4 regions of the Streptomyces sp. NPDC002779 genome follow, and region 3 is predicted to be linked to each of the others. Evidence: riboswitches for the same ligand, from Rfam matches in the RefSeq annotation. Region 3 holds a riboswitch; each other region holds the start of a gene.
What was found. A riboswitch is a leader RNA that binds a small molecule or an ion and turns the genes downstream of it on or off. The one in region 3 is predicted to bind cobalamin.
Positions count from the first base shown of each region.

Region 1 (3,198 bases), on a different contig from region 3:
CTTCCAGTACGAGGGTGAGGGCGGCCAGCGCGACGAGGAGCGCGCAGCTCGCGGCCGTGAAACGGGCGGAGACGCGGGCCTCGGGCACCAGTACGCGCAGCGTGCCGTCGTAGCCGCGTCCGGCGAGCCCGGACTGCAGCCGCACGGCCCGCTCGAAGGCCCGCACGAAGGCGGTGGCCCCGAGCCCGCCCAGGGACCGCCAGGTCGCGGCCCGCGTGGTGTGCCCGAGCCGCGCGGCCTGCGCCTCCCGGACCCGGCGCATCGAGTCCAGCAGCAGGAAACTCATCCGGTACGTCACCAGCGCCACGTCGACCACGGCCGCCGGTATCCCGGCCTTCACCAGCCGGGGCAGCAGATCCGACATCGGCGTGGTGAACGCGAACAGCAGCACGCCCAGGGAGGCCGCCGAGGTGCGCAGCAGCAACTCCCCGGCGCGCAGCGCACCGTCGTCGGCGAGGGAGACGAACCCCTGCGGCCCGCCCACCTGGACGAGCAGCGTGGCCGCACCGGTCACACAGAAACCCAGCGGCACCCGGTAGGCGCGCCACAGCTTCCGGCCCGGCACACCCGCCGGACCGAGCAGGACGATCAGGGACGTCACAAGGACCAGGGCGGCGCCCGGCCACGGCGGCAGGGAGATCGCGAGCACGGTCAGGCCGAGCCCGAGCACGGCCTTGTCCACGGGATGGCGCCGGCGCCAGCGACTGCTGTGCGCCGCCGCGTCGATCGGCAGCACCGGGGATCAGACCCCTTCGCGGTCGGACTCCCCGGCACCCCGCGCGCCCACGGCATCCCGTTCCAGCGCCCGCTGTTCACCCTGCTTGCGGCCGCGCCGCAGGCCGAAGTAGTAGCACAGGACGCCCGCGCCGAGCGCTGCCTGGAGGGCGAACAGCGCCGACTCGATCTCCCCGGAGGGAGGTTCGTACAGGGGCGAGAACCAGGGTTCGTAGTCCGGGTCGATCTCGGTGATGGCCGTCTCCGCCTCGGCGTCGGCGCCGGTGAAGGGCTCCTCTTTGTGGTCGCCGAGACCGAGGACGAGCGGCATCACCGCGAGCAGCGCCACGGCCAGCAGGAGCAGCAGGTTGATCTTCGTGTTGCGGCTCATCGGGCCACCGCCTCGCTCGACTCGGTCCGGGCCCGCTTGCCGTCGGTCAGGAGCACGCCGAGCCGGGTCAGTTCCCCCTTGCTGGACTGCACCAGCAGCCGCATCACGAGCACGGTGAGAAGTCCCTCGCTCACCGCGAGCGGGATCTGCGTGACGGCGAAGATGGAGCCGAACTTGCCGAGCGCGCCCAGGAACCCGCTGCTCGGGTCGGGGAACGCGAGCGCCAGCTGAACGCTGGTGACGCAGTAGGTGGACAGGTCGGCGACGAACGCGCCGCAGAACACGGCGCCCATCAGCGGCACGTCGTAGCGCCGTAGCAGCTTGTAGACGGCGTATCCGGCCCAGGGCCCGACGATCGCCATGGAGAAGACGTTGGCGCCGAGGGTGGTCAGGCCGCCGTGCGCGAGCAGCAGCGCCTGGAAGAGCAGGGTGATGGTGCCCAGGACCGCCATGATCGGCGGCCGGAAGAGGATGGCGCCCAGGCCGGTGCCGGTGGGGTGGGAGCAGCTTCCGGTCACGGAGGGCAGTTTGAGAGCGGACAGGACGAAGGTGAAGGCACCGGAGGCGCCGAGGAGCAGGGTGCTCTCCGGGTGTTCCCTGACCTCACGGGTGAGTGACCGGACTCCGTGGACGACGAACGGCGCGGACGCGACGCCCCAGGCGACGGCGTGCGCCGGAGGCAGAAATCCCTCGGCTATGTGCATGGCTCAGCAGACCCTCTCCAGCACCTCGTGGATGGTTGACGCGCCTTGGCCGGTCTCCTGGCTGACGGGTGACACCGCCCGTACTCCGCCTTCCCGGGTCCGAGGACCCAGTGGCTGCCCGCGAGGGCCGGAGCCGGACTTCCCGATCACAGTGGCGAGGGCCGCACCGGCATCACACCGGATTTCCCGTTCACCAAGGCGTGGTGACAGTAGTGCCTGATCAGGTCGGCTGACAAGCGCTCCCCAGGGGCGCAAGGACGGCGCACGCCCGCACACGCGCCGGGGCGCGCACCGGCGGCGCCCGGTTCCCGGGCGGGCGGGGGGTCAGTCCCAGCTGTAGCCGTCCCCGAAGTTGAGGGTGTGCTCCAGCACGTCCTCCAGCGGGTCGTTGATCTCGACGGTGTTGACCACGGTGACCACGGGCGCGTTGTTGGAGACATGCACGCCGGGGGCGTCGTGGGCGGCGGCGTCACCGGCGGCGGCGAGAACCGCGGCGGTCAGGGCGGCGGGGACGAGAGTGACGCGTACGCGCATGGCTGCTCTCCTTCGGCATCGGGGCCCACACCGTGTAAGAACCCGATCGGGAGGTACCGCGCACCCCCGCCTCGAAGTCAACCAGACCGGGCAATTCACCTGGAAGAGGCTGGCGTCCGGCGGTGCGGGCTCTCGCGGACCGGCCCGCTGACCGTCTCCAGCAGGTGGGTCACCAGTGGGTTCTCGTCGCCCTTCCGCCAGGCGACGGCGACGCGCGTGCGCGCGGTGCCGGGCCCGACCCCGCGGAAAGCGACGCCCTTCAGCCGCATACGGCGAATACCGGCCGGGGCGAGGGAGACCCCCAGACCGGTCTCGACGAGCGCGCACACGGTCTGCCACTCCACGGCGTGCTGAACGACATGAGGGGTGAAGCCCGCCGCGGTGCACAGGCCGGTGATCCGGTCGTGCAGAAGCGGTCCGGCCTCGCGGGGAAGCAGCACGAAGGGTGAGCCCGCCAACTGCGCCGGACGCACCGTGCGTTGGGCGGCCAGGGGGTGGGCGGACGGCAGCACGGCGACGAAGGGTTCGGTGAGCACCGTCCGGAACGCCAGCTCCGGGTCGGTGTCATCGGGCTCCCGCAGCAGGCCGATGTCGAGGCTCCCGTCGTGCAGGGCGGCGATCTGCGGGGTGGTGGTCATCTCGCGGATGTCCAGGTGCACGGCGGGGAACCGCTGCCGGAAGTCGCGGAGCAGGCGGGGCAGGACGGTCAGGGCGAGGGAGGCGGCGAAACCGATGCGCAGCCGGCCGGCCCGGCCCGCGCCGACGGCCCGGGCGGCGGCCAGTGCGTCCGCGAGGTCGCCGAGGGCGCGCCGGGCGGCCGGCAGCAGCTCGTGTCCGGCGGGGGTGAGGGTGACG
Region 1 is NZ_JBIAQC010000010.1:5,946-9,143, forward strand. Features, by position in the region: gene cbiQ (cobalt ECF transporter T component CbiQ) at 1-736, opposite strand, end outside; gene ACFYW5_RS26255 (energy-coupling factor ABC transporter substrate-binding protein) at 743-1,105, opposite strand; gene ACFYW5_RS26260 (energy-coupling factor ABC transporter permease) at 1,102-1,809, opposite strand; cobalamin riboswitch at 1,839-2,022, opposite strand; gene ACFYW5_RS26265 (hypothetical protein) at 2,134-2,343, opposite strand; gene ACFYW5_RS26270 (LysR family transcriptional regulator) at 2,439-3,198, opposite strand, start outside.
Region 1: it holds a riboswitch for cobalamin, as region 3 does, so the genes downstream of both, ACFYW5_RS26260 (energy-coupling factor ABC transporter permease) here and ACFYW5_RS09240 (prenyltransferase/squalene oxidase repeat-containing protein) in region 3, are expected to answer to the same signal.

Region 2 (3,198 bases), on a different contig from region 3:
TCGCCAACACGATCTCCAAAGGTCTCGTGGACGAGACCGGCATCCGTCCCGAGGTCATCTTCGCCGCGCTGGTCGGGGCGATCCTCTGGAATCTGCTGACCTGGCTGGTCGGTCTGCCCTCCAGCTCCTCGCACGCCCTCATGGGCGGCCTGATCGGCGCGACCATCGCCTCGGCGGGCGTCGGCGCGGTCCACGGCGACGTGCTCGTCACCAAGGTCCTCATCCCGGCGATCGCCGCCCCGCTGGTCGCGGGCCTCGCGGCGATGCTCGCGACGAAGCTGATGTACTCCCTGGGCAAGAAGGCCGACGGCAGCCAGTCCTCCGAGAAGGGCTACCGCGCCGGCCAGATCGCCTCCGCCGGCCTGGTCTCCCTCGCCCACGGCACCAACGACGCGCAGAAGACGATGGGCATCATCACCCTCGCCCTCGTCGCCGGCGGCACCCTGGCGCCCGACTCGGACCCGCCGATGTGGGTCATCCTCTCCGCGGGCGTGGCCATCGCGCTCGGCACCTACCTCGGTGGCTGGCGGATCATCCGCACCATGGGCAAGGGCCTGACCGACCTCCAGCCGCAGCAGGGCTTCGCCGCCCAGACCAGCGCGGCGACGGTCATCCTGGCCTCCTCCCACCTCGGTTTCTCCCTCTCCACCACGCACTCCGTCTCCGGTGCGGTGATGGGCGCGGGCCTCGGCCGCAAGGGCGGCGTCGTCCGCTGGTCCACGGCGACGCGGATGTTCGTCGCGTGGGGCCTGACGCTGCCGGCCGCGGCGCTCGTCGGTGCGCTGGCCGAGTGGGTCACGAACTTCGGCCCCTGGGGCACGGCGGTCGTGGCGGTGTTCCTGGTCGGCTCCAGCGCGGCCATCTGGAAGGTGTCCCGCCGCGAGATCGTCGACCACACCAACGTCAACGAGACCGAGGAGCCCGCGGGTGTCGTGACCACGGCGATGGCGGCCGTCACGCCGCCGCCCGCCGGCCCGGTGACCGAGGAGCTCGCGGCGACGATCCCGGCCCCGGCCGGGGGCCCGACGCCGTCGGCCCGCGTCTGACCCCCGACCGGATACTCAAGGAAGCAGCATCATGAAGATCGACTGGGCGGCTCTCGGCTCCGTCTTCGGCGTCAGCCTCGTGGTCACCGTGGCCCTGGTGGCCCTGTTCACCCTCGGCATCGCGGGTCTGACGCGGCGCGAGCGGGCCGCGGAGCAGGGGGGCTCCGCGGGACTGGCGGTCACCGGCGCGTACGCGTGTTTCGCGGCGTGCGCGGCGGCTGTGGCGTACGGGATCTATCTGATCGTGGTCTGACGCGCCTCGCGCGACGGGCTCGCGCCCTGTTCCGGTGCCCCTTACGGGGTGTTCGGGGCAGGGCGCTTTCGCGTACGCGCGCGGTCGCGCAAGGCACTTGCGGGCAGTCGGCCGGGGGCGGGTGACCCCAGGGGCCAACCCCGCCCGGCCGGACCCGGTGTGGGCCTCAGCACACTCTCCTCTCGCAGGTCAACAGCAAGTTGACGGCTGTTCCGGGCCCGTGGTGGACTGCCGGAGCCATTTACGGCGGCAGGAGAGGAAGCCGGTGCGATTCCGGCGCGGTCCCGCCACTGTCACCGGGGTAGGAAGCCCCGGGAGCCAGGAACTCTCACCGCCGGTCTAGTCGAACCAGGGCGTGGACACCCTGAGTGAGGACATATCGCCATGCGCGGCTGCCGTCTGACACAGGCTCCGAGATGCACGACCCCCGACGCCGGGGTTCCGGCCGACCCGTCGGCCGGCTGAGCCGATGCGGGCCGATCGCGTCTTCGCGTACGGCGCCGCCGCCGGCCTCCTCGGTGACCTGATCCTCGGCGATCCCCGCCGCGGGCATCCGGTCGCCGTGTTCGGGCGGGCCGCGAGCGCCGTGGAACGGCGGCTGTGGCGGGACGACCGGGGCCGGGGCGCGCTGCACACCGCCGTGTGCGCCGGTGGCGCCGTCGCCGTGGGTGCGCTCGCCTCCCGTGCGGTACGCCGCTCCCCCGCCGCTTCCGTCGCGCTGACCGCTGCCGCCACCTGGGCGGTGGTCGGGGGGACTTCGCTCGGGCGGGAGGCCCGGACCGTCGGGCGAGCGCTGCGGGCGGGGGACGTCGAGGCGGCGCGGGCGCGGCTGCCGCATCTGTGCGGGCGGGATCCGCAGGCGCTGGACGCCGACGGGATCGCGCGGGCGGTGGTGGAGTCCGTCGCCGAGAACACCTCCGACGCCGTCGTGGGAGCACTGGTGTGGGGGGCCGTGGGCTCGGTGCCGGGGCTCCTCGGGTTCCGGGCGGTGAACACCCTCGACGCCATGGTCGGCCACAAGTCGCCCCGTTACCGGCGCTACGGCTGGGCCTCCGCCCGCCTCGACGACGTCGCCGGGTGGCCCGGGGCGCGGCTGACCGCCGTACTCGCCGCCGTCGCCGGAGGCGATCCCCGGGGTGCGGTGCGGGCCTGGCGGGCTGACGCGGCGCGGCATCCGAGCCCCAACGCCGGGCCCGTGGAGGCGTCGTTCGCGGGGGCGCTGGGGGTGCGGCTCGGGGGGACCTTGTCGTACGGCGGACGGATCGAGCACCGGCCGGTGCTGAACGGGGAAGGGCGTGCTGTGGAGGTCGGGGACATCGAACGGGCCGTACGGCTGTCCCGGCGGGTGAGCTGGCTGGCGCTGGCGGTCAGCGTCGTCGCGCGCCGCGTCGTGGCGGGGAGGCGGTCATGAACGGCGGAGGTCTCCTGGTCGCCGGTACCACCTCCGACGCCGGCAAGAGTGTCGTCACCGCCGGGATCTGCCGCTGGCTGGTCCGGCAGGGGGTGAAGGTCGCGCCCTTCAAGGCGCAGAACATGTCGCTGAACTCCTTCGTCACCCGCGAGGGCGCCGAGATCGGCCGGGCGCAGGCCATGCAGGCGCAGGCCTGCCGCGTCGAACCGACCGCGCTGATGAACCCGGTGCTGCTCAAGCCGGGCGGCGAGCAGAGCAGTCAGGTCGTGCTCATGGGCAAGCCGGTGGGCGAGTTGAGCGCGCGCGGCTATCACGGCGGGCGGCAGCAGCAGCTCCTCGGGACCGTGCTCGACTGCCTCGCCGAGCTGCGGGGCACGTATGACGCCGTGATCTGCGAGGGGGCCGGTTCGCCGGCCGAGATCAATCTGCGGCGCACCGACATCGTCAACATGGGCGTCGCGCGCCGCGCCGGGCTGCCCGTGCTGGTG
Region 2 is NZ_JBIAQC010000007.1:422,903-426,100, reverse strand. Features, by position in the region: gene ACFYW5_RS22405 (anion permease) at 1-1,046, shown strand, start outside; gene ACFYW5_RS22400 (hypothetical protein) at 1,078-1,299, shown strand; cobalamin riboswitch at 1,506-1,648, shown strand; gene ACFYW5_RS22395 (cobalamin biosynthesis protein) at 1,769-2,710, shown strand; gene ACFYW5_RS22390 (cobyric acid synthase) at 2,707-3,198, shown strand, end outside.
Region 2: it holds a riboswitch for cobalamin, as region 3 does, so the genes downstream of both, ACFYW5_RS22395 (cobalamin biosynthesis protein) here and ACFYW5_RS09240 (prenyltransferase/squalene oxidase repeat-containing protein) in region 3, are expected to answer to the same signal.

Region 3 (3,198 bases):
GCGCATGCTGGGTGCCGCTGCGCCCCGAACGGCTGGGCGCCTTACCCATGCCCGCGTCGGCGTGCCTGCCAGATTGCCGCCGCTCCCAGGGTCGCCACGCCCGCTACGCCCGCCCACAGGCCCACGGACGGGCCGTCCGTCTGCTCCGTGCTCTCGGGCGCCGACTTCGCCACCTTCTCGCCGCAACCCGCGCTCGGGTAGCCCGCGATGGCGCACAGCAGGGCGTTGGAGTCGTAGCGGAGCGGCTTGGCGACCGAGGCCAGCGCATCCGCCGTGGTGGCGTCCTCGCCGACCCGCGCGCAGGCCGTGCGGAGCTTCGGCGGGGTATCTCCCGAGGGGGACTCCGTCTTGGTGCCGAAGTCGATCACCAGGGCCACCCGCTTCTCGCCGTCCCGGGCCGGTGTCCGCGCGCAGATCGCCCCGAAGGACGCCGTGCCGCGCGGGGTCGCCGCGTCCGACGAGTCCTCGCTCAGGGTGAAGCGGAACCCCTGGACGTCGCCGTCCGAGGGGACCGTCGTGGACGGGCCCAGGGTGGCGTACGTCCAGGACGAACCGTCGCGGTCCCAGAAGGACCAGTAGCGGTACCCGGCGGCCTGCGCCGAGGGGGCCGCGGCCCACAGGGCGAGCACGGCCAGCAGCAGTGCGCAGGCCCGGCGTGTCACAGCTGCTGCCCCTTGTTGCGGCCGGTGAACAGGAAGCCGACGCCGATGCCCGCGACCAGGCCCACGCCGATGATCCACCAGACGCTGACGCCGTCCTCGTCGTCCTCCGCCTTCTCGGCGGCCTTCGCGGTGGCCTGCGTCCTCGGCTCGGGGCCGGTGGCGTTGAGCTGCTTCACCAGGTCCGTGCCGCCGAAGGCACGCGGGTCCGCCCCGGCCGCCTCGGCCGCGAGGATCAGCTGAGCGTAGGCGGCGGGGCCGTTCTGCTTCGCCCAGTCCGCGGAGTTCTTCTCCAGCCAGGTCAGCGGCTTCTCCGCCGCCTTCGGGCCGGCCGTCACGGCGAGCGCGACGACCGCGTCGGCCGTGTTGCCGTAGTCGGGCTGGTCCTCGGCACCGGCGAGGGCGGACATCAGGTGGCTGTCCTTCTTCATCGCCTCGGCGAGGTAGGAGGCGCCGTTGGCGGCGACCCGGTCGGGCTCGGTGGCGTCGGCGCAGCGCAGGTCGGTGTCGTCGGCCGCCTTCGCCGACTCCATGCTCATGCCCTTCAGGCCGAGCACGGCCGCCGCGGTCGCGTCCGCGTTGGCGGTGAGCTTGCCCTTCTTGTCGGGCTGGTAGGCGAACGCGCCGCCGTCCTCGCAGGGCAGCGCCAGCTCGCGCAGGGCGTCGTAGGGGGACTTGCCGCCCTTGACCGTGGTGTCGGGTTCCTGGCCCACGGCGTTGAGGGCGCCGATGACGACGGACGTGGAGTTGGCGTCGCTCGGGCCGCCGGGGGTGTAGCCCCAGCCGCCGTCCTTGTTCTGCACGCTCTTGAGCCAGGTGACCGCCTTGAGGGCGACGTCCATGTGGTCGCCGTCACCGGCCAGGGCAAGGGCCTGGGCCGCGGCGGCCGTGCTGTTGGTGTCGACCATGACCTTGGCGTCGCAGGCCTTGGCGGGCTCGGCGCGGAAGGGGGCGAAGGCGCCGTTCGCGCACTGCTGGCCGAGCAGCCAGTCGACGGCCTTGGCGGCGGGCCGCACATCCGACTTGTGCTGGGCGATCAGGGCCAGCGACTGGCGCCAGACGCCGTCGTACGTCGGATCGGCGGTGCCGTACAGACCGGAGGGGATCGCCACGGACGGCGACGGTGACGGGGACGCGGCCATGACGGGCGTGGCCGTGCCGATCACGGCGGTGGCGGCCAGGACCGCGGCGCTGCGGCGGACGTTCATGATCGGCGGGTGCCTCTCCCTGGGGGGAGCCGGGCAGCACGGGACGACCCCGGGCGGCTCGGCTCCGCAGACCTCGACGGTGCCGTGCGGCGGCGGGCTGCCGACGCACGTGAGCCGTTTCACGTACCCGTGCGGGGCAGTCCGGCTCGCAGCTTCTTCGGCTTCTTCGTCTTCTGAAGGCTTCTTCGGCTGCTCACGGTTGCGGGTCAGCGCCGGAATTGCACCGGCTTCCCCCCGTACGGGTGTGATGACGACGCGGCCACTCTACCGGCCCGTACATCCGGCTCTTACGGAACCCTCACACGGCCCGGTACGTCACCGGCTCGCTCCCCGTCACCGTCTCCGCCCTGCCCAGCTTCACCAGTCGGCGCAGGTGGGACTCGGCCTCCGAGACCGCGATGGTGCGTGAGCCGTAGGGGATCTGCTCCCAGGGGCGGTTCCATTCCATGCGCTCGGCGAGCTGCCAGGCGGTGAGGGGTTCCCGGAGGAGGGTGAGGAGGCCGGTGAGGCGCGTCTCGTGGTGGGTGAGCAGCTCCCGCACGCGGGCCTCCGCGCCGGTGAAGGGGTGCTGGTGGGCCGGGAGGATCTCGGCGGGGGCCAGTCGGGCGACGCGTTCCAGGGAGTCCAGGTAGTCGCCGAGGGGGTCGGTGACGGTGGTGTCGTCGGGGTCCTCGTACAGGCCGATGTGCGGGGTGATCTCCGGCAGGACGTGGTCGCCGGAGAACAGGCGCCCGTGGCCGGGGAGTTGCTCGGGGTGCTCCTCCTCCAGGTGCAGGCAGACGTGGCCCGGGGTGTGGCCCGGGGTCCAGATCGCGCGCAGCCGGCGGCCGGGGAGGTCGAGGAGTTCGCCCGGGACGATCTCGCGGTCCGGGAGGGCGGGGGAGAGGCCGGGCAGGGCACGGCGGCGGGCGCAGCGCAGCGGGGCCACATGCTCCTCGGGGGCGCCTGCCGCGGTGAGCTTCGCCGCCATGTACGCGAACCAGCGCTCGGGTTCGGCCGAGCGGGCGCGGCGCACGATCGCCGTGTCCGCCTCGTGCATCGCGATCCAGGCGCCGGAGGCCTCGCGCACGGCGCCGGACAGGCCGTGGTGGTCGGGGTGGTGGTGGGTGACGACCACGCCGTGGACCTCACCGACGGACGTACCGCAGGCCGTCAGGCCCTCGGCGAGGGTGTCCCAGGAGGCCGGGTCGTCCCAGCCCGTGTCGATCAGCACGGGCCCGCGGTCGGTGTCGACGACGTAGACGAGGGTGTGGCCGAGCGGGTTGTCCGGGATGGGGACCTGGAGGGAGCGAACGCCCCCGCCGTGATCGTGGGTTCTCGTCATCTGCCCC
Region 3 is NZ_JBIAQC010000002.1:808,201-811,398, forward strand. Features, by position in the region: gene ACFYW5_RS09230 (CbiQ family ECF transporter T component) at 1-49, opposite strand, end outside; gene ACFYW5_RS09235 (SCO2322 family protein) at 42-662, opposite strand; gene ACFYW5_RS09240 (prenyltransferase/squalene oxidase repeat-containing protein) at 659-1,867, opposite strand; cobalamin riboswitch at 1,980-2,141, opposite strand; gene ACFYW5_RS09245 (MBL fold metallo-hydrolase) at 2,166-3,191, opposite strand.

Region 4 (3,198 bases), on a different contig from region 3:
GTTCGGTGTGCTGGCCGCGTACACCTACTCCTCGGGGCTGCGCGCCCCGGCGCTGATCGCCTTCGTCAAGGACACCCTGATCTATCTGGTGATCGCGGTGGCGATCATCTACATCCCGATCAAGCTGGGCGGGTTCGACGACATCTTCGCCGACGCGGGCGAGAAGTTCACCACCACCGGGGTGGGCGGTCTCGTCCCACCGGAGGCCGGCCAGTGGACGTACGCCACCCTGGCGCTGGGCTCGGCGCTGGCGCTGTTCATGTACCCGCACTCGATCACCGCGACCCTCTCCTCCGGGAGCCGTGAGGTGATCCGCCGCAACACCACGATCCTGCCGCTGTACTCGCTGATGCTCGGTCTGCTCGCGCTGCTCGGCTTCATGGCGATCGCGGCCGGGGTGAAGGTGGACAACGGCCAGCTGGCGATCCCGCAGCTGTTCGAGAACATGTTCCCGGACTGGTTCGCGGGCGTGGCCTTCGCGGCGATCGGCATCGGCGCCCTGGTGCCGGCGGCCATCATGTCCATCGCGGCGGCGAACCTCTTCACCCGCAACATCTACAAGGACTTCATCAGGCCGGACGCCACCCCGCAGCAGGAGACCAAGGTCTCCAAGATCGTGTCCCTGCTGGTGAAGGTGGGCGCGCTGGCCTTCGTCCTGACGATGGACAAGACGGTCGCCATCAACTTCCAGCTGCTGGGCGGCATCTGGATCCTGCAGACCTTCCCGGCCCTGGTCGGCGGCCTGTTCACCCGCTGGTTCCACCGCTGGGCGCTGCTCGGCGGCTGGGCGGTCGGCATGCTCTACGGCACGGTGGCGGCGTACGGTGTCGCCTCGCCGACGCAGAAGCACTTCGGCGGTTCGTCGAAGGAGATCCCCGGCATCGGGGAGATCGGCTACATCGGCCTGACGGCGTTCGTGCTGAACCTGGTCGTCACCGTGGTCCTTACCTTCGTCCTGAGGGCGGCGAAGGCCCCCGAGGGCATCGACGAGACGAGCCCCGAGGACTACACGGCGGACGCGGGCGATCCGGGCGTGCAGAAGGAACTGAAGCCGATTCCCTGACCGGGAACCCCACCCGCAGCGGGCCGCCGAAATGCAGGACATCGGCGGCCCGTCGTCGTCCACACTTGACCGCATGGACTTCCAGATCCGGCCGGTGGAACCCGCCGAACACGACGAACTGGGCGAGATCACCGCCCGCGCCTACCTCCAGGACGGCCTCCTCACCTTCGGCGAGGCCGACTGGTACCTCGGTGAACTCCGCGCTGTCGCCAAGCGGGCGGCGGCCGCCGAGGTCCTGGTGGCCGCGGAGTGCGACCGGCTCCTCGGCGGCGTCACCTTCGTGCCGGCCGGCGGCCCCATGGCCGATCTCGCCCGCCCCGGGGAGGCGGAGATCCGCATGCTGGCGGTGGCGCACGCGGCCCGCGGCCGGGGCGTGGGAGAAGCCCTCGTGCGCGCCTGCGTCGACCGGGCGCGCACGACGACGGGGTGCACGGGCATCGTCCTGTCCACCCAGGCCCTGATGCACACCGCCCACCGCATCTACGAGCGCCTCGGCTTCCGGCGCGCCCCGGAACGCGACTGGAACCCCATCCCGGAGCACGGCGACTTCACTCTCCTCACCTATGAGTTGACGCTCTGAAGCCGACGCGACACAACATCTGGGGGTGACATCGCGGGGCGGCACAAGATGTATGCTCGTGCTCGCTGTCGCCGCAGGGGAATCCGGTGCGAATCCGGAACTGTCCCGCAACGGTGTACTTGGGCACATCCGTGCCCGATCGTCAGTCCGAGGACCTGCCGACAGCGCACCCGGCCGTCCGGTCCGGGTGCCAGACGTCCGGGCCTCGAGGAATGGGCCGGTGGACGCGACGCCCCGTGCGCTCGTGAGCTGCCTCCTGCCCTCCGCAAGGCCCCGTGCCGAGCGAGGGAGAGCCCCCAGTGACCATCGCGCCAGCCGACCCGGCTTCAGCTTCAGCCGCCCAGGTGGAGACCGACGGTCCCGGAACCGCGCTGCTGCGGACCCTGACCGAGCTGACCGCCGACCTCCCCGACGCCGACCCCGGCCGGGTCGCCGCCGCCGCGCTGCGCGGCCGGTCCGCCCGCGCGGACGAGGCGGAGTTGCGCGAGCTGGCCACCGAGGCGGCGGCCGGGCTCATCTCCGAGGACCCCGCCTACTCCCGGCTGGCCGCCCGGCTGCTCACCCTCGGCATCCGCGAGGAGGCCGCCTCCCAGGGCGTCACGTCCTTCACCGGGTCGGTCGCGGTCGGCCACCGGGAGGGACTCATCGCCGACCGGACCGCGGAGTTCGTACGGATCCACGCCGAGCGCCTGGACGCGCTGGTCGACCCGGGCGCCGACGACCGCTTCGGTTACTTCGGACTGCGCACCCTGCACAGCCGGTACCTCCTGCGGCACCCCCTCACCCGCAAGGTCGTCGAGACCCCCCAGCACTTCCTGCTCCGCGTCGCCGCCGGTCTCGCCGAGGACGACACCGTCCGCGCGCTGGACGAAGTCGCCGCGCTCTACCGGCTCATGAGCCGTCTCGACTACCTCCCCTCCTCCCCCACGCTCTTCAACTCCGGCACCCGGCACCCCCAGATGTCGTCCTGCTACCTCCTCGACTCCCCCAAGGACGAGCTGGACTCCATCTACGACCGCTACCACCAGGTCGCCCGGCTCTCCAAGCACGCCGGCGGCATCGGGCTGTCGTACTCCCGCATCCGCGCCCGGGGTTCGCTGATCCGCGGTACCAACGGGCACTCCAACGGCATCGTCCCGTTCCTGAAGACCCTCGACGCCTCCGTCGCCGCCGTGAACCAGGGCGGCCGCCGCAAGGGAGCCGCCGCGGTCTACCTGGAGACCTGGCACTCCGACATCGAGGAGTTCCTGGAGCTGCGCGACAACACCGGCGAGGACGCCCGCCGTACGCACAACCTCAACCTCGCGCACTGGGTGCCGGACGAGTTCATGCGCCGGGTGAACGCCGACGAGCCGTGGAGCCTGTTCTCCCCCGCCGACGTGCCCGAGCTGGTCGACCTGTGGGGCGAGGAGTTCGACGCGGCGTACCGCAAGGCGGAGGCCGGCGGGCTCGCCCGCCGGACCATCCCCGCCCGTGACCTGTACGGCCGCATGATGCGCACCCTCGCGCAGACCGGCAACGGCTGGATGACCTTCAAGGACGCCGCCAACCGCAC
Region 4 is NZ_JBIAQC010000001.1:465,515-468,712, forward strand. Features, by position in the region: gene mctP (monocarboxylate uptake permease MctP) at 1-1,063, shown strand, start outside; gene ACFYW5_RS02110 (GNAT family N-acetyltransferase) at 1,137-1,643, shown strand; cobalamin riboswitch at 1,679-1,821, shown strand; gene ACFYW5_RS02115 (ribonucleoside-diphosphate reductase subunit alpha) at 1,943-3,198, shown strand, end outside.
Region 4: it holds a riboswitch for cobalamin, as region 3 does, so the genes downstream of both, ACFYW5_RS02115 (ribonucleoside-diphosphate reductase subunit alpha) here and ACFYW5_RS09240 (prenyltransferase/squalene oxidase repeat-containing protein) in region 3, are expected to answer to the same signal.